Linked DNA regions of Shumkonia mesophila. The protein of the gene in region 1 interacts with the protein of each later gene in a pairwise test. Links are inferred from orthologs where the notes say so. Each region holds a gene or a part of one and is shown on either strand. Other genes may lie near its edges.

Region 1 (15,030 bases):
TCCGCTGTCCCGTCGCCGACGGCGCCGCCGTCGAGGCGGCGACCGTGTTGGCCACCCTGACCGGCCCGGCCAGGGCCATCCTTTCGGCCGAGCGGGTGGCGCTCAACCTGCTGGGCCGCATGTGCGGCATCGCCACCGCCACGGCGCGCGCCATGGCGGCCTGCAAGGGGACCGAGGCGACGGTGGTGTGCACGCGCAAGACGGCCCCGGGGCTGCGCATGCTCGACAAGTACGCGGTCAGGATGGGCGGCGGCGGCAACCACCGCTTCGGGCTCGACGACGGCATCCTGATCAAGGACAACCACATCGCCGCCGTCGGCGGCATCGACACCGCCTTGGCGCGGGTCAAGGAACGGGCCGGCCACATGGTCAAGGTCGAGATCGAGGTCGACACCCTGGATCAGTTGGACCGGGTGCTGGCCCTGGGCGGCGTCGACGCCGTGCTCCTCGACAACATGTCGCCCGACACGATGCGCGAGGCGGTGCGCCGCGTCGGCGGGCGTTTTCTGACCGAGGCGTCGGGCGGCATCACGCCCGAGCGCATCGCGGCGGTGGCGGCGGCGGGGGTGGACCTCATTTCGCTGGGCTGGCTTACTCATTCGGTAAAGAACTTCGACGTCGCTCTGGATTTCCAATACCGTTGAGGGCGGCGGAAACAGAGCGGGCCGCCCCCCGGAGGGCGGCCCGCCTGTACGGCCGACGGAAAGACGCCTACTACTGCACGAGAATACGGGGCGCCGCCCGTTCGCGCTCGGCCAGTTCCGCCTCCACCTTGACCCACACCTTGTCGGCGATGTCGAGATACGCCTTGGCGTGCGGCGAGGCGGGATCGGAAACGACGATCGGGTTGCCGCCGTCCGAGGTTTCGCGGATGACGATGTCGAGCGGCACCTCGCCCAGGCAGTCGACGCCCAACAGCTCGGCCTCGGCCCTGGCGCCGCCGTGACTGAAGATGTCGGTGCGCTCGCCGCAATGCGGGCAGGCGAAGTAGCTCATGTTCTCGACGATGCCCAGGACCGGCACGTTGACCTTGCGGAACATGTTGAGGCCCTTCCTGGCGTCGGCGAGCGCGATGTCCTGCGGCGTCGAGACGATCACCGCGCCGATCAGCGGCACCCTTTGGGCCATGGTCAGCTGGGCGTCGCCGGTTCCGGGCGGCATGTCAACCACCATGATGTCGAGCGGGCTCCAGCGCACGTCCTTCATCATCTGCTCCAGCGCGCTCATCACCATCGGACCGCGCCAGATGATCGGCATCTCCTCCTCGACCAGGAAGCCGATCGACATGCACTCCACGCCGTGGTTGCGCATGGGGTTGATCGAACGGCCGTCGCTGGAGGTCGGCTGGCCCTTGATGCCGAGCATGCGCGGAATCGACGGTCCATAGATATCGGCGTCGAGAACGCCGACCTTGAGCCCGCGGACGGCCAATGCCAGGGCGAGGTTGACGGCGGTCGTCGACTTGCCGACGCCGCCCTTGCCCGAGGCGACGGCGACGATGGCGCGCACCTGCGGCAGCAGCGGTTCGTCCTGGTGGCCGTGACCATGGCCGTGGTCATGGGCGTGCGGGGCCGGCTTCGGCTCCGCCGCCGCCTGGCGTTCGGCCGTCAGCACGACGGTGGCGGTCAAGACGCCGGGCAGGGCGTGGACGGTCTGTTCGGCTTTCTTGCGAAGCGGCTCCAGGCGGGGGCCGCGCTCGGGCTCGACCTGAAGGGCAAAGGCGACGTGGCCCTGCTTGACCTGCAGGCCGCTGACCATGCCAAGAGAGACGATATCCTGGTTCTTTTCCTCGTCGACGACCCCGGAAAGGGCCTCCAGCACTTGTTGTTCGCTGATTTGGGCCATGCTTGAAAACTCCGCCAATGACTTCGATATCCCGGCGAAGCTGGCCGCTTGACATTGCGTGGCCGGCCGGGCAGTCCTATAACCTAACGGGTAACCAAAGAGACAATGCGGTAGATATACGAAGCCGCCTGTCAAAACACAAAGCCCAATTCCCTCTCATCCAGGACCACGAGAAAGGAACGCACCGATATGGCATGGAATCCACAGGGTGGTGGCCCTTGGGGCGGCGGCGGCCAGGGCCCGTGGGGGCGTGGACCCTCCGGACCGCGACCGCCGGACTTCGAAGACCTCATTCGGCGTAGCCAGGATCGGTTCAAGCAGTTCCTGCCGGGCGGGATGGGGGCTGGCAAGGGGTTGGTCGTCGCCGTTATCGCGGTTTTGGCCCTGTGGATGGGGACCGGCATCTATCGCGTCCAGCCGGCCGAGCAGGGCGTCGAAATGCTGTTCGGCAAGTGGCAGCAGACCACCGGCCCGGGGCTGCACTGGTGGCCACCGGCGCCGATCGGCGAGGTGATGACGCCCGAGGTGACGCGCGTCAACCGCGTCGAAGTCGGCTTCCGGGAGGGTGGCACCGGCCAGCGGGGCGGCGTGCTGCGCGCCGTGCCCCAGGAAAGCCTGATGCTGACCGGCGACGAGAACATCATCGACGTCCAGGCGGCGGTGTTCTGGTACGTCAAGGATGCCGGGCAATTCCTGTTCAACCTCCGCAACCAGGAAGCGACGGTCAAGGACGCCTCCGAGGCGGCGTTGCGCGAGATCGTCGGCAAGAACGAGTTCGAGTACGCCCGCACCCAGGGCCGCGTGCAGATCGAAAAGGACGCGCAGGATCTGATCCAGCGCATCCTCGATTGGTACGGTTCGGGCATCCAGGTGCAGCAGGTGCAGCTCCAGAAGATCGATCCGCCGGGCAAGGTGCTCGACGCCTTCCGCGACGTCCAGGCGGCGCGCGCCGACAAGGAACGAGCGGTCAACGAGGCGACGGCCTATCTCAACGAGGTCGTGCAGCGGGCCGAGGGCGAATCGCAGAGGATCATCAAGGACGCCGAAGGCTACCGCGAGCAGAAGATCGCACTGGCCACCGGCGAGGCGCAGCGCTTCCTGTCGGTCTACGAGCAGTACCTCAAGGAAAAGAACGTCACCACGCGGCGCATCTATCTCGAAACCATGCGTACGATCATGGCCGGGATGGACAAGGTGCTCATCGACAGCCGGGTGGGAGGTAGCGGCGTCGTTCCCTATCTGCCGCTCGACGCCCTGACCGGCCGCGGCGCCGGCACCCCCAGCACGACGACGGGAGGGAAGTGATCATGCGTGGACCGCTTTTAATCCTCGGTATCGTCGTCATCGTCCTTGGGTTCCTGGGCTTTTCGTCCATGTTCACCGTGCGTCAGGACGAGCAGGCCCTGGTCCTGCAGTTCGGCGAACCGATCCGCACCGTGACGGCGCCCGGCCTTCACTTCAAGTACCCCCTGCTTCAGAACGTCGCCAAGTTCGACAAGCGGGTACTCGATTTCGATGCCGAGGCCGAAGAAGTGCCGACCCGCGACCAGAAGCAACTGGTGGTGAACGCCTTCGCCCGCTATCGCATCATCGACCCGCTGCTGTTTTTCCAGACCGTCAACAACGAGTTCGGGATGCGCCAGCGGTTGGGCAACGTCATCAACGCCAATCTGCGTGCCGTCTTCGGCGAGGCCGAACTGGCCCGTCTGTTGACCGAGGAACGCGCCAAGCTGATCCAGGTGATCGCCAAACGAACCCACGATCAGGGCCGGTCGTTCGGCATCGACGTCCTCGACGTGCGCATCAAGCGCGTCGACCTGCCCGAGGAGAACAGCCAGTCCATCTTCCGCCGCATGCAGTCCCAGCGCGAGCAGGAGGCCCGCAAGATCAGGGCCGAGGGCGATGCCGATTCGCGGCGCATCAAGGCCGAAGCCGACAAGCAGCGGACCATCATCGTCGCCAACGCCAACCGGCAGTCCGAAATCCTGCGCGGCGAGGGCGAGGCCGAGGCCCAGCGCACCTACAACGATGCCTATGGCCGGGACGAGACGTTCTTCGACTTCTGGGTGTCGATGGACGCGATGCGTCTGGGCCTGACGGGTGAAAACACCCGCTACGTCGGGCCGCCGGACAACGAGTTCTTCCGCTTCTTCGGCGGACTGCCCGGTCAAGGGGTCGAGCAGCCGGCCAAGTAGCCGGGAGCCAACAAGCAGAGACGGGGGCGCTGGGTGAAACCAGCGCCCTTTCGTCGAGGCGGAGGAAGAATGTCCGATCTGATCACCGCCGTCGGCTTGGCGATGGCCATCGAGGGACTGCTCTATGCGCTGTTTCCCGACGGTATGAAGGCGGCCATGGCCAAGCTGCAGACCCAGCCGTCCTCGCACCTCCGTACGGCGGGTCTGGTGGCCGCCGTCGTCGGTGTGGGCGTGGTCTGGCTGGTCCGTGGATAGGGGCGCGGGAACGGCGATGAATGGCCCGGAAAATGCCATATTTCAGGGGCACAAGGATTCCGCCCGGGGGCCGGCCGACGGGTTGAAAGGCCGCAGCCCCGGGATTAGATCAAACACAGACCTTTTCCCGATCTTTGCGTATAGTTGATTCATTCGTTGGGCGATGGAGATGGCCGAAGTGATGCGTTCCCGTATTCATGATGTCCGGTCCCGGCGCGATGCGCGCGTCGTTGCGGTGGCGCGCCGTCAGGACGGCGGCCGGGCGTTGGCGTGGTTCCTGGCCGCCGCCGTGGCGTTGGCGCTGATGGCGGCCTCGGTGGCCGCCCAGGCGAAGACGATGCCCGGCAGCTTTTCCGACCTGGCCGAAAAGCTGTTGCCGGCGGTGGTCAACGTTTCGACCACCCAGACCCTTCGGGGGCGGAGCGGTCCCGAGCTTCCGCAACTGCCGCCGGGGTCGCCGTTCGAGGAGTTCTTCAAGGAATTCTTCGATCGCAACCAGCCCCAACAGCAGCGCAAGGCAACCTCGCTGGGCTCGGGTTTCATCATCGATTCGGCCGGCTACGTGGTGACCAACAACCACGTGATCCAGGACGCCGAGGAGATCACGGTCATCCTGCAGGACGACACGCAACTGCCGGCCGAACTGATCGGGCACGACCCGAAGACCGACCTCGCGGTTCTCAAGGTGAAGTCCGACCGCCAGCTCCCCGCCGTCAAGTTCGGCGATTCCGACTCGCTTCGCGTCGGCGACTGGGTGCTGGCCATCGGCAATCCGTTCGGCCTCGGCGGCACGGTGACGGCGGGCATCATTTCGGCCCGCGGGCGCGACATCAATACCGGCCCCTACGACGACTTCCTGCAGACCGACGCTTCTATCAACCGCGGCAATTCGGGCGGCCCGATGTTCAATCTGGAGGGCGAGGTGGTCGGCATCAACACCGCCATCTTCTCGCCATCGGGGGGCAGCATCGGCATCGGCTTCGCCATTCCCAGCGCCATGGCGATGCCGGTCGTCAAGCAGTTGATTGCCACCGGCACCGTGAAGCGCGGCTGGCTTGGCGTCCACATCCAGACGGTGACCGACGAGATCGCCGAGACGCTGGGTCTCAAGGAAACCCGCGGTGCGCTGGTCGCCAGCGTCATCAAGGACGGTCCGGCCGAGGTCGGCAAGATCCAGGCGGGCGACGTCATCTTGCAGTTCGACGGCAAGGACGTGACGCAGATGCGCCGCCTGCCGCGCATCGTCGCCGAAACGGCGGTCGGCCAGACCGTCGACGTGGTGCTGTGGCGCAACAACAAGCGGATGTCGGTCAAGGTGAAGGTGGGCGAGCTGGAGGCCGGCGAGGCGCAGATGGCGGCGCGCCCGCAGGATGGCGGCACCGCCGGCCAGCCGGGGCAGGACAAGAAGATCGATCCTCTCGGGTTGACCGTTGCCGCCGTCAACGACACGCTGCGTCAGCGTTTCGATCTGGCGGCCGACGCCAAGGGCGTGGTCGTCGTCGGCGTCGACGAGGGTGGCCCCGCGGCCGAGAAGGGCATCCGGCCGGGCGACCTCATCGTCGAGGTCAGCCAGGAGGACGCCAGTTCGCCGGGGCAGGTCGCCGACTTGGTGGAGACGGCCAAGAAAAGCGGCCGCAAATCGGTGCTTCTGCTGATCGAGGGGCAGGGCCGCCTGCGCTTCGAGGCGGTGCGCATCGTCCAGGGCTGATCCGCCCTTTCGGCGGCACGTGGAACCGGGGCGTCGTCCGACAGGGCGGCGCCCCTTCGCTTTTGGTGGGGTTCTTGCCACCGATGAACACCGATGAAGGCGAAGACAATTCGCCACAGTGCCGGTAGAAATTAGCCGTCAGGCGGGCTACAAATCGAGCCCGCGCCGCAACCGGCCGATCAAGAAAACAGGGGGGACCCGTGACCGAAACGACCAAGTTCTTTCTCGCGGAAGAGCGCATTCCGAAGTTCTGGTACAACATCGCCGCCGACCTGCCCGAGCCGTTGCCGGCGGGGCTGCACCCGGGGACCCACAAGCCGCTGACGCCCGACGATCTGGCACCCCTGTTCCCCATGGCCGTAATCGCCCAGGAGGTCAGCACCGAGCGCGAGATCGAGATTCCCGCCCCGGTCAGGGAAATCTATCGCCTGTGGCGGCCGTCGCCCTTGGTGCGCGCCCGGCGCCTGGAGAAGGCGTTGGATACGCCCGCCCGCATCTATTTCAAGAACGAGGGCGTCAGCCCGGCCGGCAGCCACAAGCCGAACACGGCGGTGGCCCAGGCCTTCTACAACAAGGAAGAGGGCGTCAAGCGGCTGACCACCGAAACCGGCGCCGGCCAATGGGGGTCCTCGCTGGCCTTCGCCGGTTCGCTGTTCGGCCTCGAGGTCGACGTCTACATGGTCAAGGTCAGCTATTTCCAGAAGCCTTACCGGCGGGCCCTGATGGAGGCCTATGGCGCCCGCTGCGTGCCCAGCCCCAGCACCGAAACCGAATCGGGCCGCCGCGCGCTTGCCGAAAATCCCGATACCACCGGCAGCCTGGGCATCGCCATTTCCGAGGCGGTCGAGATGGCGGCCCGGCGCGACGACACCAAGTACGCGCTGGGCAGCGTGCTCAACCACGTGATGACCCATCAGACGGTGATCGGGCTGGAGGCCATCGAGCAGTTCGCCATGGCCGGCGACTATCCCGACGTCGTCATTGCCTGCGCCGGCGGCGGCAGCAACTTCGCCGGCACCGCCTTCCCCTTCATCGGCCGCAAGCTCAGGGGGGGCGAAGACATCCGCGCCGTCGCCGTCGAGCCCAAGGCCTGCCCGACCCTGACGCGGGGCCGCTATGCCTACGACTTCGGCGACACCGCCGGCCTGACGCCGTTGCTCAAGATGATGACGCTGGGTTCCACCTTTATGCCGGCCGGCATCCATGCCGGCGGCCTGCGCTACCACGGCATGGCGCCGCAGGTCAGCCATCTGGCCCATCTCGGCCTGATCGAACCGCGCGCCTATCACCAGAAGGAATGCTTTGCCGCCGGCGTCCAGTTCGCCCGCACCGAAGGGATCATTCCGGCGCCGGAATCCACCCATGCCGTGCGGGGCGCCATCGACGAGGCCCTGAAGTGCAAGGAAGAGGGCGTGGCCCGTACCATCTTCTTCAACCTGTCGGGCCACGGCCATTTCGACATGCAGGCCTACATGGACTATTTCGCCGGCAAGCTCGAGGATCACGAACACGACGCCGAGGCCCTCAAGCGCTCGATGCTCGGGTTGCCGTCGGTCGTCGAGGCCTGACGCCGGGCTGAAAGCGTACCGCCCAAGGTTTACAAGCGGCGGGTGTTGTTATATCGGTGACGCGCCGTCGGTGGCGGGGTAACCCCGCTGCCGCGGCGCGGCGTCTCTTCAGTCAAGGATGGACACGGTGAACCTTTCCCTGCTTCGGCCCTTCCCCGCCCTGCGTCCCGCCCCCGGCCGCGCCGCCGAGGTGGCGGCGCCGCCCTACGACGTCTTGGATTCCAACGAGGCGCGGGCGATGGCGGCCGGCCGGCCGTGGAGCTTCCTTCATGTGTCCAAGCCCGAGATCGACCTCGATCCCGGCATCGATGTCTATTCGGCCCCGGTCTACGCCAAGGCCGCCGCCAATTTCGCCCGCATGATCAAGGATGGCGTGCTGGTCCGGGACCAGGCGCCCTGCTTCTACGTCTACCGCCTTACCATGGGCGATTACGTGCAGACCGGCGTCGTAGGCGGCGCTTCGATCGCCGCCTATGAGAGCGGACGCATCCGCCGCCATGAATTGACCCGTCCCTCGAAAGAAGACGACCGCGTGCACCAGGTCGAGGCGGTCGGCGCCCATACCGGCCCGGTCATGATCGCGCACAGGCCCGATGCCGCCATCAAGGCCATCCTTGCCGATCAGGCGAAGGGCGCGCCCGCGTGTTCGGTGGATCTGGCCGGCGTTACCCATACCCTGTGGGTGGTGTCCGACGTCCAGGCCGTGGCGGCGCTGCGGAAGGCTTTCGACGGTCTCGATGCCCTTTACATCGCCGACGGCCACCACCGCTCCAACGCTGCCGTCCGGGTCGCCAAGGCCAGGCGGACCGCCGGCGGAACGGCGCCCGACGCCTGGCATGAATCCTTCCTGACGGTGGTCTTCGCGGCCGACGAGATGCGCATCCTCGACTACAACCGCGTGGTTCGCGACCTCAACGGCCTCGATGCCGCGACGTTGCTGCGGCGGGTCGAGGAGCACTTCACCGTCGAACCGTCGCAGGGCGAAGCCAAGCCCCGGCGCCGGCGCGAATTCGGCATGTACGTGGGCGGCCTCTGGTATCGGCTGACCGTGCGCGACGAACCGAAGGCAGGCGGCGACGCGGTGGCCAGCCTCGACATCAGCCTGCTGACCGAGCGCCTGCTTTCCCCGGTGCTCGGCATCGGCGATCCCAGGGTCGACCCGCGCATCGACTTTGTCGGCGGCATTCGGGGGCTTGGCGAACTGGCCAGGCGCGTGGATGGCGGCGAGATGGCGGTGGCCTTCGCCGTCCATCCGACGTCGATGGAAGACCTGATGGCGGTCAGCGACGCCGGCCAGATCATGCCGCCGAAATCCACCTGGTTCGAGCCCAAGCTGGCCGACGGCCTGGTGTCTTTGATGCTCGACTGACGACGGCAAGCGCGCCGCCGTCCGGAGCGGAGGACGGAAGCCATGGAAACGTCCGATCGGCGGCCCATCGTCGTTATCGCCGGGCCGACCGCCAGCGGCAAGTCCAAGGCCGCGATGGATGTCGCCGAGGCGTTTAACGGCGCCATCGTCAACGCCGATTCCATGCAGGTCTACCGCGAGCTTCGGGTGCTGACGGCGCGCCCCGGCCTCGACGAGATCTGCCGCGTTCCCCATTTTCTCTATGGCGTGCTGCCGGCGGCCGAGGTGTGTTCGGCCGGTCGTTGGCTGGAAATGGCCGCCGCCGCCATCGCGGAGGTGCGGGCCATGGGGCGGTTGCCGGTGGTGGTGGGCGGCACCGGCTTCTACCTGCGGGCCCTGATGGAAGGGCTGTCGCCCATCCCCGAGGTCCCGGAGGCCGCCCGCACCGAGGCCAGGCGGCTGCACGGCGAACTGGGCCCGGACGCCTTTCGCGCCCGCTTGGCCGGGGTCGATCCCGAGGCGGCGGAGCGCCTGCCGGCAGGCGACACCCAGCGCCTGATCCGCGCCTACGAGGTGGCTGTCGGCACCGGCCGCCGGCTTACCGACTGGCAGGCCGAGGAAACGGCCGGCCCGGCGGTGCCCGGATGGTTTGCCAGCATCGTCCTGGTACCGCCGCGGGACGCGCTTTATGCTGCTGTCGATGCCCGCTTCCTTCGCATGATGGAACGGGGCGCGCTGGACGAGGTCAAGGCCCTGCTGGCCCTTGGGCTCGATCCCGAACTGCCGGCGATGAAGGCGGTGGGCGTGCGCGAACTGGCCGCCGTGCTCAAGGGCGAAACGGAGCTGCTCCGCGCCGTCGAGGAGGCCCGCCGGGCGACCCGCCATTACGCCAAGCGGCAGTTCACCTGGCTGCGCCATCAGCTGGTCGGCTCGATGGTCATTCCCGCGCAATATTCAGAAAGTCATAAGTCAGAAATGTTTTCATTTATTCGTCAATTTGTGTTGACCACGCAATCTTAAAGGGGTAGTTTGCGCCTCTCGTGACGGGTCCGGCCGGGTGGGGCGCTCGACGTCTTGGTGCGCCCGCGGGCCGGATTTTCGTCGACGCCGTTCGTGGAAGGAGAGAGACCATGCCAAAGGAACAGTACGCCGGAGCGGAGATCGTCTTGAAAGTCCTGCAGGACCAAGACGTCGACGTTGTGTTCGGGTACCCCGGCGGCGTAACCCTTCCGCTTTATGACGTGCTCTACAAGCAGAACCGCCTGCGCCACATTCTGCCCCGTCACGAGCAGGCGGCGGTACACGCGGCCGAAGGCTATGCCCGAAGCACCGGCAAGGTCGGCGTCGTCCTGGTGACCTCGGGCCCGGGCGCCACCAACACGGTCACGGGGCTGACCGACGCCCTGATGGACAGCATCCCGGTCGTCTGCATCACCGGCCAGGTGCCGACCAGCCTGATCGGCAACGACGCCTTCCAGGAGGCCGACACCACCGGCATCACGCGGTCCTGCACCAAGCACAATTACCTGGTGCGCCACGTCGACGACCTGGCGCGCACCCTGCACGAGGCCTTCTTCGTGGCGCAGAACGGCCGCCCCGGCCCGGTGGTGGTCGACCTGCCCAAGGATGTCATCCTGGCGCGCGGCGAGTATGTCCCGCTGGAGGCGGCGCGTCCGCGCAGCTACAAGCCCAAGGTCAAGGGCGACGTCAAGGCCATCCGCGAGGCGGTCAAGTTGATGGCGGCGGCCAAGCGGCCGATCCTTTACGTCGGCGGCGGCGTCATCAATTCGGGGCCGGCGGCCTCGCAACTGCTGACCGAACTGGCCCACATCACCGGCTTTCCGGTCACGCTCACCCTGATGGGCCTGGGGGCGATGCCGGCCTCCGACAAGCAGTATCTCGGCATGCCCGGGATGCACGGCACCTACGAAGCCAACATGGCGATGCACGACTGCGACGTCATGGTCAATATCGGCGCCCGCTTCGACGACCGGGTGACCGGCCGGCTGGCCGATTTCGCGCCCGACGCCAAGAAGATCCACATCGACATCGATCCCTCCTCGATCAACAAGAACGTGCTGGTCGAGGTGCCCATCGTCGGCGACGCCGGGCATGTTCTCGAAGACCTCATCAAGGTGTGGAAGTCGAGCCAGGTGGCGCCCGACGCCAAGGCGCTGGACGCTTGGTGGAAGCAGATTGCCAAGTGGCGGACCAAGAAGTGCCTGGCGTATCGCAAGAACGGCAAGGTCGCCAAGCCGCAGTACGCGGTGGATCGGCTGTTCCAGGCGGTCAAGGACAACAGGGACGTCTTCGTCGCCACCGACGTCGGCCAGCACCAGATGTGGGCGGCCCAGTACATCCACTTCGACAAGCCGAACCGCTGGATGACCTCGGGCGGGCTGGGCACCATGGGCTACGGCCTGCCGGCGGCGATGGGCGCCCAGATCGGCAATCCCAACGGCCTGGTGGTGTGCGTGACGTCCGAGTGCTCGTTTTTGATGAACGTGCAGGAACTGGCCACGCTGGCCCAGTACAAGCTGCCGGTGAAGATCCTCCATCTGTCCAACGGCAGCATGGGGATGGTCCGCCAGTGGCAGGAAATGTTCTATGACAACCGCCTGTCGCAGAGCGTCATGGAAGCCATTCCCGACTGGGTCAAGCTGGCCGACGCCTTCGGCATCAAGGGCCTGCGGGCCGAGACGGCGGGCGAGGTCGACGGCGCCATCAAGGCGATGCTGGCGCACGACGGCCCGGTCCTGCTCGACGTCGTCGTCGACCCGACGGAAAACGTCTATCCGATGATTCCCTCCGGGGCCGCCCATCACGAGATGATCCTCGGGCCGACTGACGCCGAGTCCACCGAATCGGGCAGCGACGTCGTACTCGCTTGAGGCTGGCCCCCGCGCCGGCCAGCGGCTAATCTTCCCCGCCGGGAAGGAACGCCGCTGGCACGCGGGGGAAGCCGACCGTTTCCATGACCGGCCAGCCGGCCGGTCGTCACGCGCTTCGCGATAAATTCAGGGTCGATTGCCGACCCGCACAGTACCTGGGGCCATGTCCATGATCGCATCCAACGGGGAAATGACGTCTCACACCATCGCCGTTCTGGTCGAGAACGAACCGGGAGTCCTGGCCCGCGTCATCGGGCTTTTTTCCGGGCGCGGCTACAACATCGAAAGCCTGACCGTGGCCGAGGTGAACGAGAAGGAAAACCTGTCGCGCATCACCATCGTCACCTCGGGTACCGAGATGATTATCGAGCAGATCAAGGCGCAGCTCCAACGGCTGGTGCCGGTCCACAAGGTCATCGACCTGACGCTGGAGGGCGACCACGTAGAGCGCGAGATGGCGCTGGTCAAGGTGCGCGGCACCGGCGACAAGCGGGTGGAGAGCCTGCGCATTGCCGACATCTTCCGCGCCCACGTGGTGGACAGCACCAACGAATCCTTCGTCTTCGAGATCGTCGGCGCGGCCAGCAAGCTCGACGCCTTCATCCGCCTGATGGAGCCGCTGGGCCTGGTCGATATTTCGCGGACTGGAACGGTGGCCATTGCCCGCGGTCTCTCCGCCATGTAAGGAAAGCGCCGATTGTCCGGCGACAAAGAAGTCCATTCGTTTGAGAGGATGTCAAAAATGCGCGTGTTTTACGATCGGGATGCCGACGTCAGTCTGATCAAATCCAAGAAGGTCGCCGTCGTCGGCTACGGCAGCCAGGGCCATGCCCACGCCCAGAACCTGCGCGATTCCGGGGTGAAGGACGTGGTGGTCGCGCTGCGCAAGAGCAGCGGCAGCGTGAAGAAGGCCGAGGGCGCCGGCTTCAAGGTGATGAGCCCGGCCGAGGCCGCCAAATGGGCCGACGTCATGATGGTGCTGACCCCCGACGAGGGGCAGGCCCAGCTCTATGCCGAGGAGCTTGGCCCCAACATGAAGGCGGGCGCCGCCCTGGCCTTTGCCCATGGCCTCAACATCCACTTCCGCCTGATCGAGCCGCGCGCCGACATCGACGTCTTTATGATCGCGCCGAAGGGCCCCGGCCACACCGTGCGCTCCGAATACGTGCGCGGCGCCGGGGTGCCCTGCCTGATCGCGGTCGAGCAGGATGCCTCGGGCAGCGCCCACGAGGTGGGCCTGTCCTACGCCTGCGCCATCGGCGGCGGCCGCTCGGGCATCATCGAGACGACCTTCCGCGAGGAATGCGAGACCGATCTGTTCGGCGAGCAGGCGGTGCTGTGCGGCGGCCTGACCAGCCTGATCGTCGCCGGCTACGAGACCCTGGTCGAGGCCGGCTACGCCCCCGAAATGGCCTATTTCGAGTGCCTGCACGAGGTCAAGCTGATCGTCGACCTGATCTACGAGGGCGGCATCGCCAACATGCGCTATTCGGTGTCCAACACCGCCGAATACGGCGACTACGTCAGCGGCCCGCGCCTCATCGACGCCACCGTCAAGGCGCGCATGAAGGACGTGCTGACCGACATCCAGTCGGGTACGTTCGTCAAGGAATGGATGACCGAGAACAAGGTCGGCCAGCCCGCCTTCAAGGCGATGCGCCGGCGCAACGCCGAGCATCCGATCGAAAAGGTCGGCGAGAAACTGCGCGGCATGATGCCGTGGATCGCCGCCAACCGCCTGGTCGACAAGTCGAAGAACTAGCGGTTTCGGTACCGGGGAGGGAATCTTCTCCCGGTCCCGGCTGGGATTGGCGCCCGCGCCATGGTCGGTCAAGAGCCGACCGGCGCGGGCGTCATCGTTTGAAGCCTGCGGACTCAGGGGCGCACGCGGGCCGGGTTGCCAAACGCGGTTGCGCCCGCCGGCACATCGCGGGTCACCACGCTGCCGGCCCCGATCAGGGCGTCGTCGCCGATGGTGACACCGGGCAGGATGATGGCGCCGCCCCCGATCCACACGTTTCGTCCGATGCGGATCGGCCGGCCGAACTCCAAGCCCGATGCCCGGCCGGCTGCGTCGCGCGGGTGGTCGGCCGCCAGGATCTGCACTCCCGGCCCGATCTGCGTTCGATCGCCGATGGTGACGGCGACGACGTCGAGGATGACGCAATTGAAATTGAGGAAGACGCCGGCACCGAGGCTGATGTTGAAGCCGTAGTCGCAATGAAAAGGCGGCCGGATGACTGCGCCATTGCCGACGAAAGCCAGGCGCTCGGCCAGCAAGCGGCGCCGCTCGTCGGCCGATAGCGCGAGGGCGGCATTGTAGCGGGCCAGCCACGCGTGATTGGCTGTTAAGTCGGCCTGAAGCTCGGTATCGCCGGCGTCGTAAAGCTCGCCGGCCAGCATCTTTTCCTTTTCGGTCCGCGCCATTGCCCGGTTGCCCCTTCTCGTGGCCTGTTCACCGCCTCCGATCAAAGCAGACGTGATCCCGCCACGCAAACCAGAACCATAAGCGTCACCAAACTCCAGCCATCCCATCGGCCACGGCGACTGTCTGGAGTCGTTCCATTGAAAAATTGTATTAACACCGACTCGCCGGCTGTGGTATAGCTGATGACCCGGCCTGTGAAGGCTGTGGTTTTTTATGTATGCGGAGCGAACCCGTGCCAACCGGCAAGGACAGCATCGTTCGGATGACGAAGGCGGACCGCCAGGGTCCCGCCGCCGAGCGTTTGCCCGCCCGCCTGTCCCTGAATCTCCTCGCGCTAAACGGCCTGCTGCGACTTATTCGCCCCTGAGCGTCGCTGTCACCGGGGTGACAAGCGTTCAGGGGAGAAGACCAAGTCGAACGACTCTGCTTAACCTGTCGCAGAAAGGCTTTTTCCGATGAGTACCCAGCGAGAACCCAACCACGTCGTCATCTTCGACACCACCTTGCGCGACGGCGAGCAATCGCCCGGCGCCTCGATGAACCTCGACGAGAAACTGCGTATCGCGCAGCTGCTCGAGGAAATGGGCGTCGACATCATCGAGGCCGGCTTTCCCATCGCCTCGGAGGGCGACTTCAAGGCCGTCCACGGGATTTCCAAGGTGGTGACCCGCTCGGTGGTGTGCGGGCTGGCGCGGGCCACCCGCGCCGACATCGAGCGCGCCGCCGAGGCCATCAAGCCGGCCCAGCGCGGCCGCATCCACACCTTTATCTCGACCAGCCCGCTGCACATGA
Region 2 (15,054 bases), on another replicon or contig:
CCCACCTGCGCGAGCAGGCCACGGAGGATTCTTCGGCCAACGGCTGTAGCGGCACCGCCCACCTCATGTCCTCCATGCCTCCGGTCCCGGTTCCCCCGACGTCCATGAAACAGCAGAAAGCGCATTTGCGCGCCGAGATGAGGCGCCGACGGCAGGCTTTTTGCGCCACCCCGGGGGCCGCCGCCGGAGAGCGCATCCTTGCCAATTTCCTGACCATCGCCGGCGGTTTCGGCCTTGGGCCCGGCATCGCCGTCGCCGCCTACTGGCCGGTCGGCGACGAGGCCGACGTCGGCCCGCTGCTTTCGCATCTGCATGAACTGGGCGCCCTTTGCCTGCTGCCGGTCGTCGAGGCCGCGGGGGAACCCCTGATCTTCCGCCGCTGGGGCCCGGGACAGCCGCTCGAAGGCGGGCCGCTGCGGACCAGGCAACCCGCCGCCACCGCCGAGCAGGGCATTCCCGCCCTGCTGCTGGTGCCGCTGCTGGCCTTCGACCGCCAGGGCTATCGCCTGGGGCAGGGCGGCGGATACTACGACAGGACCTTGCCCTTGCTGCGCGACCGCGGCAGGGTGGAGGCCGTCGGCATCGGCTATTCCTGCCAGGAAGTGGAAACCGTGCCCCACGGCCCGACCGACGCCCGGCTGGACTGGGTGGTCACCGAGGAAACGGCATTCAGGACTGCGCATCCATGAGAATTCTCTATATCGGCGACATCGTCGGCCGGGCGGGGCGCGATCTCGTCTGCCGCCAGATTCCCCACCTGCGCCAGGATCTCGGCGTCGACTTCGTGATCGTCAACGGCGAGAACGCCGCCCACGGCTTCGGCATCACCGAAAAAATCTGTCAGGCGCTGTTCGCGGCCGGCGCCGATGTCATCGTCACCGGCAACCATGTGTGGGACCAGCGGGAAATCATCGACTTCATCGACAGCGAGCCCAGGCTTCTGCGCCCCCTCAATTATCCGGCGGGCACGCCGGGGCGGGGGGTCGATGTCTACGAATTGCCCGACCGCCGGCGGGTGGCGGTGGCGCAGGTCCAGGGCCGCCTGTTCATGCACGCCATCGAAGATCCCTTCCGCGCGCTCGGCGCCGTGGTCGACGAATGCCGGCTGGGCGCCCAGGCGCATGCCATCTTCGTCGATTTCCATGCCGAAGCGACCAGCGAAAAGATGGCGCTCGGGCATTTTCTCGACGGCCGGGTGTCGGCGGTGGTCGGCAGCCATACCCACGTGCCGACGGCGGATGCCCAGATCCTGCCCGGCGGCACCGGATACCTGACCGACGTCGGCATGTGCGGCGACTATGATTCGGTGATCGGCATGGAAAAGCGGACGGCGACGGCCCGCCTGACCCAGGTGCTGCCGACCGATCGGCTGGAGCCCGCCCACGGCGAGGCCACGCTCTGCGCCGTTCTGGTGGAGACCGACGATGCTTCCGGCCTGGCCGTCGGCATCGAGCCGCTGCGCCTGGGCGGACGGTTGTCGCAGACGCCGGCGCGACATCTCGCATGAGACGTCTTGGCGGCGCTGGCGCCGTATCGTAATCTGTCGCCGAACAAGGCGTGGAGAACGCGGACTTTGGGCGCATCCACCCTCTCGGGCTTCGGTGCCCGGGGGAATAAGCGGTGGAGCGATTCGGTCCTTTGCCGCACGCCCAAATCTTGCCATATTGCTTTGATAGCTCAAAGCACGGTATCCGTGCGTTCTTCCACTACATATGGTACAAGCGCCCGAGTCCCTCGGCAAATAAGGGGTGTGTCGGTTTATGTCGGGTCATTCCCAGTTCAAGAACATCATGCACCGGAAAGGCGCACAGGATGCCAAGCGCGCCAAGGTCTTCACCAAGCTAATCCGCGAGTTGACGGTGGCCGCCCGCAGCGGCATGCCCGACCCTGAGTCCAATCCCCGGCTGCGTTCGGCGATCATCGCGGCGCGCACCGCCAACATGCCCAAGGATACGATGGAGCGCGCGATCAAGCGCGGGGCGGGCGGCGACGACACGGCCAACTACGAGGAGATCCGCTACGAAGGGTACGGTCCCGGCGGCGTGGCGGTGATCGTGGAGGCCTTGACCGACAACCGCAATCGCACCGCCTCGGAAATTCGCGCCGCCTTCAGCAAGCACGGGGGCAACCTGGGCGAGACGGGCAGCGTGTCTTTCATGTTCGAGCGCATCGGCCGCATCGAATACAAGAAGGACACCGCGTCGGCCGAAGACATGTTCGAGGCCGCGCTCGAGGCCGGCGCGACGGACGTGGAATCGGACGAGGCCGGCCATCTCGTCGCCTGCGCGCCCGATGACCTGAGCGCCGTGCGAGATGCCCTCGAGAAGCGCTTCGGAACGCCGGAATCGGCCCGCCTGGACTGGAAGCCGACGAACACGGTTCCCATCGACGAACAGGCCGCGTCGACGCTCTTCAAGCTGCTCGACGTGCTGGACGACAACGACGACGTCCAGCGGGTGTCGACCAACTTCGACGTCGATGACGAGGTGATGGAGCGGCTCAGCGCCTGATCGACACGCCGTTTCGCGACTGGAGGAGGTTTTTGAAACCCTTGCGACTCTTGGGACTCGACCCGGGGCTTCGTATTACCGGTTGGGGCGTGATCGAGGCGTGGGACAACCGGCTCAGCCATATCGCCGACGGCGTCATCGTCACCGACAGTCGCATGCCTTTGGCCGAGCGGCTGTCGGCCCTCTATGACGGCCTGATCGAGGTCATCGAGCGATTCCGTCCCGCCGAGGCCGCGGTCGAGGAGACCTTCGTCAACATGAACGCGGTGTCGACCTTGAAGCTTGGCCAGGCGCGGGGCGTGGTGGTCCTGGTGCCGGCGCGCTGCGGCGTGCCGGTGTTCGAGTATCCGCCCAACCTCATCAAGAAGACCGTGGTCGGAACCGGCCACGCGGCAAAGGAACAGATCCAGATGATGGTGCGCATCCTTCTGCCCACCAGCGCCACCAAAACGGCGGACGCCGCCGACGCCCTGGCGGCCGCCATCTGTCATGCCCACCACCGGGCCACCACGCTTCGGCTCGCCCAGGGCGCGCGGCCGGCGGGGGCGACGCTATGATCGCCAAGCTGAGCGGCCGCGTCGACTCGCGCGGCGACGACTGGGCGGTCATCGACGTCGGCGGCGTCGGCTACCTGGTGTTCTGTTCGGGCCGCACCCTGGCCCGCCTGGCCGACGGCCAGCCGGCCAGCCTGGTGATCGAAACCCATGTCCGCGAGGATCATATCCATCTTTACGGCTTCATGGACGCGGCGGAACGCGACTGGTTCCGTCTGCTGACCCAGGTGCAGGGGGTGGGCGCCAAGGTCGGCATGTCGATCCTTTCGACGCTCGACGTCGAGGAGATCCTTCACGCCGTCGCCGCCGCCGACCGCACGGCGCTCAGCCGGGCGCCGGGGGTGGGCGCCAAGCTGGCCGGACGCATCGCCAGCGAATTGAAGGACAAGGTCGGCGCCATCGCGCTGGGCGCGGCAGCCCACGGGACGGCCGCCTTCGCCCGTTCGGGCGTGGGCGGCGCGGCCGCCGGCAATACCGCGGATGCTGTTTCGGCGCTGGTCAACCTGGGCTACGGCGCCTCGGAGGCCCTGCGCGCCGTGTCGCAGGCGGCCGGACGGCTGGGTGCCGACGTCGAGTTGCCGGCCCTTATCCGGGCCGGCCTGAATGAGCTGGCGCCCAAGGAGCACCCGCGATGAACGAGGTCGACCGCATGGTGGCGCCCGAGCAGGCGGCGGCCGACACGGCGGAGGCCGGAATGCGGCCGCTCAGCCTCGACGACTTCGTCGGGCAGCGGCAGACCTGCGCCAACCTGCGGGTCTTCATCCAGGCGGCCCGCCAGCGCGGTGAAGCCATGGATCACGTGCTGCTCTACGGCCCGCCCGGCCTCGGCAAGACGACGCTGGCGCAGATCGTGGCGCGCGAACTGGGGGTCGGCTTTCGCGCCACCTCGGGTCCCGTCATCGTCCGGGCCGGCGATCTGGCGGCCATCCTGACCAACCTGCAGCCGCGCGACGTGCTGTTCATCGACGAGATCCACCGCCTCAACCCGGTGGTCGAGGAAATCCTCTATCCGGCGATGGAAGACCGGCAGCTCGACCTCATCATCGGCGAGGGGCCGGCGGCACGCTCGGTGCGCATCGATCTTCCCCCGTTCACGCTGATCGGCGCCACCACCCGGACCGGCCTGATCACGACGCCGCTGCGCGAACGCTTCGGCATTCCGCTGCGCGTCGTCTTCTATACCGCCGAGGAACTTGAACTGATCGTCAGCCGCGGGGCCCGTCTACTGAAGGTCGATCTGACCCGCGACGGGGCGACCGAGATCGCCCGCCGTTCCCGGGGAACGCCCAGGGTGGCCGGGCGTCTGCTGCGCCGGGTGCGCGACTTCGCCGCCATCGACGGCGCCGCCGCCGTCGACGCCCGGACGGCCGATGCCGCCTTGAACCGGCTGGAGGTCGACGGCATGGGGCTGGACGCCATGGACCGGCGCTATCTGAGCTGCATCGCCGACAACTATGGCGGCGGCCCGGTCGGCGTCGAAACCATGGCGGCGGCGCTTTCCGAACAGCGCGACACCATCGAGGAGGTCATCGAGCCCTACCTCATCCAGCAGGGTTTCCTCATGCGCACGCCGCGCGGCCGGGTACTGGCCCCCAACGCCTATCGGCACCTGGGGCTGACGCCGCCGCCCACTTCGGCCCAGTATGAGCTGATCAGCGGCATCGAGGCCGGCGATGAGTGAGGCTGTGGGCACGGTCCGCGGCGGGGTCCACGTGTTTCCCGTGCGCGTCTACTACGAGGACACGGATGCCGGGGGCGTCGTCTACTACGCCAACTACCTCAAGTTCGCCGAGCGGGCCCGTACGGATTTGTTAAGGATTCTGGGCATAGAACAGTCCCATTTGGCCGGCGAGGAGGGATTGGTCTTCGTCGTGCGCCGGTGCGCGGCCGATTTTCTGCGGCCGGCGCATCTCGACGACGGACTGGAAATTCATACCGGAGTCACCGATGTCAAGGGCGCCTCGGTGGACATGAACCAAAGCGTGCGCCGAAACGGCGACGAATTGGTTCGCATGGAGGTCCGGATTGCCTGTATGAAGCGCGCCGATCCGGGGCGTCCGGCCCGCATTCCCCAGGGGATACGGGCGGCCTTCGAGGCGTGGCGTGATGAGAGTTAGCAGGACGTGATTGATGGAAAGAGCGACAATTGATGCGGTTACCCTCGGCGGTTCCGTCGCCGGGCTCGACTTTTCGGTGTGGAGCCTGTTCGTACGCGCCGACATCGTGGTCCAGGTGGTCATCGTCGGACTGCTGCTGGCCTCGATCTGGTGCTGGGCGGTCATCTTCGAAAAACTGATCGGGCTGCGGCGCCTCAACGCCCGGGCCAGCGAGTTCGAGACCGCCTTCTGGTCGGGCGGCTCGCTCGACGCCCTCTACGACAACATCGGCAGCTATCCGCGCGACCCCATGTCGGCGGTCTTCGTCGCCGCCATGAAGGAGTGGCGGCGCGCCCTGGCCAAGCGCAACGGGACGCGCACCAGCCGGGTCGGCCTTGGCGATCGCATCGACCGGGTCATGCAGATCACGGTGACGCGCGAGATGGACCGCGCCGAACGCTACATGACATTCCTCGCCTCCACCGGTGCCACGGCGCCGTTCATCGGGCTGTTCGGCACGGTGTGGGGCATCATGAACAGCTTCCAGTCGATCGCGCTGGCCAAGAACACCAGCCTGGTGGTGGTCGCCCCCGGCATCGCCGAGGCGCTGTTCGCGACCGCGCTGGGCCTGCTTGCCGCCATTCCGGCGGTGGTCGCCTACAACAAGCTGTCGCGCGAGTTGGACCGCTATGCCGGGCGCCTCGACAGCTTCGCCGGCGAGTTCTCGGCCATCATCTCGCGGCAGATGGAGGAAGCGGACTGACCATGGCCGTTACGATGCCAAGACGAGGTCTGAAGCGCCTGGGCGGCCGCCGCGCGAGCCGGCCGATGAGCGACATCAACGTGACGCCGATGGTCGACGTCATGCTGGTTCTTCTCGTCATCTTCATGGTGACGGCGCCGCTGCTGACCGTCGGCGTGCAGGTCGACCTGCCGAAGACGCAGGCGTCGACCCTGCCGGGCAAGGACGAGCCGCTGGCCGTCTCCATCGACTCGCAGGGGCGGATCTTCCTTCAGGAAACCGAGATCGAAATCGACAATCTGGCGCCGCGCCTGGTGGCCATCACCCACAACAATTCCGAGGCGAGGATTTTCGTGCGCGGCGACCGCGCCATCAGTTACGGCCGGGTCATGGAGGTCATGGGCACGATCAACGCGGCCGGTTTCAGCAAAGTGGCCCTGATCACCGAGCAGATGCCGGAGAAGACTCCGGCCGCAAGGAAGAAGGCGCCCAGATAATGGACATGCGCCGGAGCATCGCCCTTTCGTGCGTTGCGCACGCCGCGGTTGCCGCCCTGGCGTACTTCGGACTGCCCGAACTGCGCAATCCGGCGCCGATGGTCGACACTCCGATCATGGTCGAGATCCTGACGGTCGCCGAACGGACCAATGCGCCGCCCGCCGCTCCCAAGCCGGAAGCGAAGCCGGAGCCGAAACCGGAACCGCCGCCACCGCCGCCACCCGAGGCGAAGGCGGAGCCGGCGCCGCCACCGCCACCCCCACCCGCGCCCAAGCCCGAGCCGGTGGTGGTGCCGCCGCCGCCGGAACCCAAGCCGGAAGCCAAAAAGCCCGAACCCAAGCCGGAGCCGAAACCGGAACCCAAGCCCGAGCCGAAGGCGCTGGCGCCCGAGCCGCTCGCCCAGGCCAAGCCGAAGCGCAAGCCGAAGGCGCCCGACACCTTCGCCTCGGTCCTCAAAACGGTCGAGGACCTGAAACGGCAGGCACCGACCAAGCCCGACCCCACCCGCAAGGAGCCGGACAGGAAGGCGGAGGCCAGCGACACCTTCCAGAATCAGATCGCCCAGGCCCTGCGTTCGCCGCCGCGCTCCTACGACGCGTCGCAGCCGCTCAGCATCAGCGAGATCGACCTGGTGCGCCAGCAGATCGCCCGCTGCTGGAGCCTGCCGGCCGGCGCCAAGGACGCCGAGGACCTGATCATCGAGATCCACACCACGATGAACCCCGACGGCACCGTGCGCGAGGCCCGCATCCGCGATCAGGCCCGCATGCAGAGCGACCCCTATTTCCGCGCCGCCGCGGAAAGCGCACTCCGGGCCGTCCTCAATCCGAAGTGCAGCCCTTTGCGGCTGCCGCCCGCGAAATACGACCAGTGGAAAGACATGACGTTGAACTTCAATCCGAAGGAAATGTTTTGAACATGACGCCTCATCGACGACATTTCATCGCAAAGGCGGTCTGGGCACTGGCGGCAGCTTGGTGTCTGCTCGGCGTGACGAACGCCGCCGCCGAGCTGCGCATCGACATCACCCAGGGAACGGTCGAGCCGCTGCCGATCGCCGTCACCGACCTTGTCGGGGGAACGCCGCAGGCGACGCAGTTCGGGCGGGACATCTCGCAGGTGGTGGCCGCCGACCTCGAGCGGTCCGGCCTGTTCAAGCCCTTGGATTCACGGGCCTTCATCCAGACGGCCGCGGCCTTGAACGTCCTGCCCCGCTTCGGCGACTGGCGGGTGATCAATGCCCAGGCCCTGATGCACGGGCGGGCCGACGTGCTCGCCGACGGGCGGCTTAAGATCGAATTCCGCCTTTGGGACGTGGTCGCCGAACAGCAGATGGTCGGGCGCGCCTATACCAGCACCACGGGCAACTGGCGGCGCGTCGCCCACATCATCGCCGACGCCATCTACGAACGGATCACCGGCGAGACGGGATATTTCGACACCCAGCTCGTCTACATCTCGGAAAGCGGCCCGGCCGACCGGCGGATCAAGCGGCTGGCCATCATGGACCAGGATGGCGCCAACCATCAGTTCCTGACCAAGGGCAACGAACTGGTCCTGACGCCCCGCTTCTCGCCCAACCGGCGGGAAATCACCTTCCTGTCCTATTTCCAGAGATCGCCTCGCGTCTACATCTTCGACCTCGACACCGGCCGCCAGGAAATCCTGGGCGAATTCCCCGGCATGACCTTCGCGCCCCGCTTCTCGCCGGACGGCAAGGCGGTGATCATGAGCATGGCGCAGGACGGCAACACCGACATCTATCAGATGGATCTGCGCACCCGGGTGTCGAAGCGGCTGACCAACCATTCGGCCATCGACACCTCGCCGGACTTTTCTCCCGACGGCCGGCAGGTCGTGTTCGACTCGGACCGCGGCGGCACGCAGCAGCTTTACGTCATGGATGCCGACGGCCGCAACGTCAAGCGGATCAGTTACGGGGCCGGGCGGTACGCCACGCCGGTATGGTCGCCGCGCGGCGACCTCATCGCCTTCACGAAGATTGCCAACGGCCGGTTCTACATCGGCGTGATGGGCGTGAACGGTGGCGCCGAACGCCTGCTCGCCGAAGGCTTCCTGGTCGAGGGGCCGACATGGTCGCCCAACGGCCGGGTTCTTATTTATTTCCGCGAGGTTCCTTCGGGGAAAGACGGCAAGGATACCCGCTCGCGCCTGTACTCGATCGACTTGACAGGATACAACGAACGCGAGATGGTAACGCCGCTCGACGCCTCCGATCCAGCGTGGTCCCCCTTGATTCCATGACGGCCTCGGCATATAGTCCCATATGACAAGGAGACTTCGTGGCGTTCGCGAAGTCCGCCTTTTATTTGCAGGACACCGGCACGCGAATAGGTCGAGACGATGGTCTCCACGGTTCGCGTGTGTATCTTCGTCAGCCAAGTACTCCGAAAGAGGGGATGTTTACATGCGCTTTAAAGTTTTGGCAGTAGTTGCCGCTGTGGCATTGATCGCGGGTTGTGAGACAGCTCCCGAACAGTCAGCTGCGGCGAGTGGGGCTGGCGGCTCTGCCCAGCCGACCGCGTCCGCGCCGGCCCGCATGGGCCCGGTGGCCGGCTCGAAGGAAGACTTCGTGGTCAACGTCGGCGACCGCGTGTTCTTCGATTTCGACAAGTTCGATCTGAAGCCCGAGGCTCAGGCGACCTTGAAGAAGCAGGCGGGGTGGCTCCAGAAGTACCCGAGCGTCGCCGTCACGGTCGAAGGCCATGCCGACGAACGCGGCACGCGCGAGTACAACTTGGCGCTCGGCGAGCGTCGCGCCAACTCGGTGAAGGATTACCTCTCGGCTCTCGGCATCGCCCGGACCCGGGTCAACATCATTTCCTACGGCAAGGAACGCCCGGTGGCCCTCGGCCATGACGAGGCGGCCTGGTCGCAGAACCGTCGCGCGGTGACGACCCTCACCTCCGGTGCCGCCGGAAGCTGAGTTTCGTAAGCCGGAATGACGTATTTGGGCGCCAGCCCTTTCCGGAATGTCCGGTAAGGGCGGCGCCCAAATTTTGCCCTAAACTCGCGGCATGATCCGGTGCGTTGCGCAACTGTCATTACGGAACGGGTCCAGGGACCTGGCCCAGGGGAGAGCATGATGAGCGTTGTCATCCGCTCGGCGAGCAACCGTGGAATCAGAGCGGCCCGTCTGTTGGGGCTCGCATTGGCGTCGGCCGTATTCCTGGCCGCTCTTCCGGCGTCTTCCCAGGAGGCCGATCTGAAGCCGCTGATGGACCGCCTGCAGCGGCTTGAACGCGACATCCAGACGATGAACATCCAGATGTCGCGGGGCGGCATGGCGCCGCCGCCGCTGTCCGGCAGTTCGTCGGCGCCATCGTCCGACATGAGCCTGGGCGGGGACCAGCCGGGGAACGCGCGGCTTGAGGTGCGCCTGACCGCGTTGGAGAACGAGGTGCGCGCCGTGACCGGGCGGGTCGAGGAAGCCGGCCATCAGATCGACCAGGTCAACCAGCGTCTCGAAAAGCTGATCGGCGACATGGATTTCCGCCTGAGCCAACTCGAAAGAGGCGGAGCCGAGGTCCGGGGACAGGCGCCAGGGACCCCGCCGCGCCAAACGGCGGAAGGCAGCCAGGCTGGCACATCCGCCATGACAGCGCCGTCGTCCGGGCAGATGGCGCGGCCGAATTCTTCGGCGCCGGGCCTGGCGCCGCCCCCCGGCGTGCTGGGAACGCTGCCCAGGCAGGATGCCGAGCGGGCCGGCCAAGGGACCGTCGCACCATCGACCGGCGGCGGGGCGCAGCAAGCCCAGGCGCAATCGGCCACCGTCAAGCCCGGCGCGCTGCCGGCGGGGTCGCCGAAAGAGCAATACGACCATGCCTTCGGGCTGTTGCGGCAGGCCCGTTACGACGAGGCCGAGGCGGCGTTGCGCGCCTTTCTCGATTCCCACCCCAAGGACCCTTTGGCCGGCAACGCCAACTACTGGCTGGGCGAAAGCTTCTACGTGCGGGCCGACTACGTTCGGGCGGCGGAAGTATTCCTCGAGGGTTACCAGCGCGAACCGAAGGGTTCGAAGGCAGCCGACACGCTGCTCAAACTCGGCATGTCGCTGTCGAACCTCGACAAGAAGCGCGAAGCGTGCGCCGCTTTCGACAAGCTGACCAAGGAATTTCCCGGCGCACCCGGCACCATCCAGCAGGTGGTCACTCGGGAACGCCAGAAGAACGCCTGCAAGTAGTGTCCGTCCGGTAGATGCGGACGGCCGGCGCCGGCCTCGGCGGCGGCAATCCGCCCGGTGGAGCGATGGTCCGACCCGTTTCCGACCTGGAATTCAGTGCCTTGATGGCGGCGCTCGGCCCGTTCGAGCGCCACGCCCGTATCGCTGTCGCCCTGTCGGGCGGCCCCGACAGCATGGCGCTCTGCGTGTTGGCCGATGCCTGGGCGCGCCGCCAGGGCGGCCGCGTCGTCGCGTTGACGGTCGATCACCGGCTGCGGCCGGACTCCACGGCCGAGGCGGCCGCGGTCGGCGACTGGATGGACGCTCTCGGCATCGAGCATCGGATCTTGACCTGGGAAGGGACCAAGCCCCTGGCTGCCATCCAGGCCAAGGCGCGAACCGCCCGCTATGACCTGCTGGCCGGATGGTGCCGGCGGGCCGGCATCCTTCATCTGGCGCTGGCCCACGAATTGGAGGACCAGGCGGAAACGCTCCTGATGCGCCTGGCGCGGGGCAGCGGGGCGCACGGCCTGGCCGGCATGAGCGCCATCAGCGAAACGGCGGGGGTGCGCATCCTGCGTCCGCTGCTCGCCGTCGAACGGGCCCGCCTGGCGGCGACGTTGCGCGCGCGCAAGCAGCCGTGGGTCGAGGACCCATCGAACCGCGATACGGCCTACGCGCGCGTCCGCGTCCGCCAGTGGCTGCCGGCCTTGGCGCAAGCGGGATGCGGCATGGCCCACCTGAAGCGGTTGGCCGAAACGTTCGCCGCCCGCCGGGCGGAAGGCGAGGACGGGATCGCCGGCCTGCTGGCCCGCGCGTGCCGTCTGTCTCCGGCCGGACATGCCGCGCTCGATCCGGCCGCGTTGGCGGCGGCGGCGCCGGCGACGGCGCGGGGCGCAGTGTCGCGCGTCCTCTGCACGGTCGGCGGCGGCGCCTACCCGGCCGCCCGCGACAAGGTCGACGCGCTGTGGTCGTGGATGGCCGGGGGCGCCGGCCCGTCGTCGGCGACGCTGGCCCGGTGTCGATTGCTGCGCCGGGCCGGCGAAATCGTCGTCTGCCGGGAAGGCCGGCACCTGCCGGCCCCCGTCGCCGCGGGGGCGGGCGAAAGGGTCTTCTGGGACGAACGCTTCGACATCGAGATGGCCGATCCCGCGACCGGCAACGGTGCCGCCGTGGTCGGCGATGCGATGCTGGTTCCGCTCGGCCGCGAGGGGTGGGCCGAGGTCCTCGACCGGGCGCCCGACCGGCGGCGGTCGTCCATTCCTCATCCGGCCCGGCTGACGTTGCCCGCCCTTCGCGATTCGGCCGGAATTGTCGAGGTTCCTTTTCTCGGCTACCGGCGACGCCGGGACGAGGAGGCGCCGAGTTTCTTCAAAAAGATCGTTTTTTCGCCGCGAAACTCCCTCTCGGGTGTAGGGTTTTGCCTTGCGCCGGGGGTTTCGCATACTATCTGATGAGAAGCGGTAGGACGGCGGGGTCCGCCGCGCCGTGTGCGGTTGTCGAACCGGCCGATGCAGGAAGGAAGCTTTCGTGAATTTTAGCCGCAATCTGGCACTGTGGATCGTCGTTGCGCTGCTGGTGTTTGCCCTGTTCAACCTGTTCCAGGGATCGCCCAGCCGGGGACCGGAAAACAGCTTGGCCTTTTCCGAATTCGTGAGCGAGGCGAACCGCGGGGAGATCCTGGACGTCACCATCCAGGGCAAGAAGATCACCGGGCACTATCGCGACGGCCGGAGCTTCGGCACGTATTCGCCCGACGATCCAAACCTGGTTCCGCAGCTGATCGAGCGCGGGGTGCGGATCACCGCGGTGCCGGCCGACGACGGGACGCCGACCTTCTGGGGCATCCTGATTTCGTGGTTCCCGATGCTGCTTCTCATCGGCATCTGGATCTTCTTCATGCGCCAGATGCAGGCGGGCGGCGGCAAGGCCATGGGCTTCGGCAAGTCCCGGGCGCGGCTTCTGACCGAGAAGACCGGGCGCGTGACCTTCGAGGACGTGGCCGGCATCGACGAGGCCAAGCAGGAACTGGAAGAAATCGTCGAGTTCCTGAAGGACCCCCACAAGTTCCAGCGCCTGGGTGGCAAGATTCCGAAGGGCTGCCTGCTGGTTGGCCCTCCCGGCACCGGCAAGACCCTGCTGGCCCGCGCCATCGCCGGCGAGGCCAACGTGCCGTTCTTCACCATCTCGGGCTCCGACTTCGTCGAGATGTTCGTCGGCGTCGGCGCCAGCCGCGTGCGCGACATGTTCGAGCAGGGCAAGAAGAACGCGCCGTGCATCATCTTCATCGACGAGCTTGACGCCGTCGGGCGCCATCGCGGCGCCGGCCTGGGCGGCGGCAACGACGAGCGCGAGCAGACCCTGAACCAGTTGCTGGTCGAGATGGACGGCTTCGAATCGAACGAGGGCGTGATCCTGATCGCCGCCACCAACCGGCCCGACGTTCTCGACCCGGCGCTGCTGCGTCCGGGACGGTTCGACCGCCAGGTGGTGGTGCCCAATCCCGACATCCTGGGCCGCGAGAAGATCCTCAAGGTCCACATGCGCAAGGTGCCGCTGGCGACCGACGTCGACGCCCGCGTCATCGCCCGCGGGACGCCGGGCTTTTCCGGTGCCGACCTGGCCAACCTGGTCAACGAGGCCGCGCTGCTGGCTGCCCGGGCCGGCAAGCGTCTGGTCAGCATGACCGAGTTCGAGGCCGCCAAGGACAAGGTGATCATGGGTGCCGAACGGCGCTCCATGGTGATGACCGATGAGGAGAAGAAGCTGACCGCCTATCACGAGGCGGGGCACGCCATCATCGCGCTTTACGTTCCCAAACACGATCCCCTGCACAAGGTGACAATCATCCCGCGCGGCCGGGCCTTGGGCGTGACCATGTCGCTGCCCGAGCGCGACCGCTATGGCTATTCGAAGCTGGAGCTGGAATCGCGGATCGCCATGACCTTCGGCGGACGCGTCGCCGAGCGCCTGGTGTTCGGCCCCGAGAACATCACCACCGGCGCCGGCAACGACATCAAGCAGGCCACCGAAATGGCCCGGCGCATGGTCACCGAGTACGGCTTCTCGGAAAAGCTCGGGCCGCTGCGCTATACCGACAACGAGGAGGAGGTCTTCCTCGGCCATTCGGTGACGCAGCGCAAGAACGTTTCCGACGCCACGGCCAAGCTGATCGACGACGAGATCCGCCGGCTGATCGACAACGGCGAGATGCTGGCGGAAAAGATCCTGACCGAGCATCGCGACGATCTGGAGAAACTGGCGGTGGCGCTGCTGGAATACGAGACGCTGAGCGGCGAGGAGGTCAAGGCGCTGCTGCGCGGCGAACCCATCGTGCGCCCCACCGCCGACGACGAGCCGACCCCGACGCCGCGCGACAGCAGCGGCCGCAAGTCGTCGGTACCGTCCGCCGGCAAGGCCAACAAGGGACCGCAGGGCGGCCTGGAGGCCGAGCCCCAGCCGGGGTCATGAGCCGAGCCACCGGCCGCCTCAAGAAAGCCGAGGGCCCCGCGTTTCCGCGGGGCTTTCTGCATGCGGGCGACGATCCGGCGGCGCGGGTCTATGTCCGGCCGCTCGATGGAGCGGCCTTTGCCGCGTGCCGGCCGCGGCACTGCGAGGTGCTGATCCGTCAAGCCGAAGGGACCGCTTCCCTCACCGCGCCGACCGGCGAGATCGTCGCCTGGGCGGCGGCGGAGGGAGACGGCCTCGCCCGCCACGTCGCGGCGACGCTGGACGCCATCGCCGCCGTGCGGGCCCCGTTCGCCGGCCTGGCGGCGGACAGGCCGCTCGTCATGGGGGTCATCAACGTCACCCCCGACAGCTTTTCCGACGGCGGAGAGTTCCTGGAGGTCGGGCTGGCCATCGAACACGGACGCCGGCTGGCCGCCGAGGGGGCGGACATCCTCGACGTCGGCGGCGAATCGACCCGTCCGGGAGCGGCCGCGGTCTCGCTGGAAAGCGAGATGGCCCGGGTGCTGCCGGTGGTGCGCGCCCTGGCGGCGGAGGGCTTCGTCGTTTCCGTCGACACCCGGCGGGCCGCCGTCATGAAGGCGGCGCTTGAGGCCGGCGCCCGCATCGTCAACGACATCACCGCGCTCGCGGGCGAAACGGCGTCCCCGCGGGTGGCGGCCGGGGCGGCGGCGCCGGTCGTGCTCATGCACATGCAGGGCGAGCCGGGCACCATGCAGAACGATCCCCGCTACGCCGACGCCGCGCTCGACGTTTTCGATTACCTGCGCGATCGCATCGCGGCGTGCGAGGCGGCGGGCATTCCCAGGCAGCGTATCGCCGTTGATCCCGGCATCGGTTTCGGCAAGACTGTTGCCCACAACCTGCGCATTCTCGGCCGCCTGGAGCTTTTCCTCGGCCTGGGGTGCGTGACCGTGCTGGGAGTATCGCGCAAGAGCTTCATCGGGCGACTGAGCCGCGGCGAGCCGCCGGCGGAGCGGCTGGCCGGATCGCTGGCGGCGGC

Evidence for each region.
Region 2: the proteins of hflC (region 1) and ftsH interact in binary tests that used the Escherichia coli proteins (3 or more experiments, as listed by UniProt). The link is inferred for Shumkonia mesophila from one-to-one orthologs.

The regions. Positions count from the first base shown.
Region 1 is NZ_JAOTID010000011.1:162,296-177,325, forward strand. Bases 2,127-5,096 are described here. They hold hflC (protease modulator HflC), read left to right. Parts: upstream 2,127-3,152; coding sequence 3,153-4,040; downstream 4,041-5,096. Other genes in these bases: hflK (FtsH protease activity modulator HflK), read left to right, coding at 2,127-3,150; ODR01_RS17690 (DUF2065 domain-containing protein), read left to right, coding at 4,110-4,295; ODR01_RS17695 (DegQ family serine endoprotease), read left to right, coding at 4,477-5,096. Also shown: nadC (carboxylating nicotinate-nucleotide diphosphorylase), read left to right, coding at 1-644; ODR01_RS17675 (Mrp/NBP35 family ATP-binding protein), read right to left, coding at 715-1,845; more of hflK, read left to right, coding at 2,035-2,126; more of ODR01_RS17695, read left to right, coding at 5,097-6,003; ODR01_RS17700 (TrpB-like pyridoxal phosphate-dependent enzyme), read left to right, coding at 6,204-7,571; ODR01_RS17705 (DUF1015 domain-containing protein), read left to right, coding at 7,690-8,940; tRNA (adenosine(37)-N6)-dimethylallyltransferase MiaA, read left to right, coding at 8,983-9,939; ilvB (biosynthetic-type acetolactate synthase large subunit), read left to right, coding at 10,050-11,810; ilvN (acetolactate synthase small subunit), read left to right, coding at 11,980-12,495; ilvC (ketol-acid reductoisomerase), read left to right, coding at 12,508-13,572; ODR01_RS17730 (sugar O-acetyltransferase), read right to left, coding at 13,686-14,237; ODR01_RS17735 (2-isopropylmalate synthase), read left to right, coding at 14,694-15,030.
Region 2 is NZ_JAOTID010000005.1:296,541-311,594, forward strand. The notes cover bases 11,590-14,583. They hold ftsH (ATP-dependent zinc metalloprotease FtsH), read left to right. Parts: upstream 11,590-12,113; coding sequence 12,114-14,054; downstream 14,055-14,583. Other genes in these bases: tilS (tRNA lysidine(34) synthetase TilS), read left to right, coding at 11,590-12,037; folP (dihydropteroate synthase), read left to right, coding at 14,051-14,583. Also shown: ODR01_RS11255 (5-formyltetrahydrofolate cyclo-ligase), read left to right, coding at 105-689; ODR01_RS11260 (TIGR00282 family metallophosphoesterase), read left to right, coding at 686-1,507; ODR01_RS11265 (YebC/PmpR family DNA-binding transcriptional regulator), read left to right, coding at 1,761-2,510; crossover junction endodeoxyribonuclease RuvC, read left to right, coding at 2,552-3,067; Holliday junction branch migration protein RuvA, read left to right, coding at 3,064-3,699; Holliday junction branch migration DNA helicase RuvB, read left to right, coding at 3,696-4,745; ybgC (tol-pal system-associated acyl-CoA thioesterase), read left to right, coding at 4,738-5,181; protein TolQ, read left to right, coding at 5,195-5,923; protein TolR, read left to right, coding at 5,926-6,399; ODR01_RS11300 (cell envelope integrity protein TolA), read left to right, coding at 6,399-7,316; Tol-Pal system beta propeller repeat protein TolB, read left to right, coding at 7,319-8,665; peptidoglycan-associated lipoprotein Pal, read left to right, coding at 8,829-9,347; tol-pal system protein YbgF, read left to right, coding at 9,504-10,604; more of tilS, read left to right, coding at 10,670-11,589; more of folP, read left to right, coding at 14,584-15,054. UniProt on the Escherichia coli protein: Acts as a processive, ATP-dependent zinc metallopeptidase for both cytoplasmic and membrane proteins. Plays a role in the quality control of integral membrane proteins.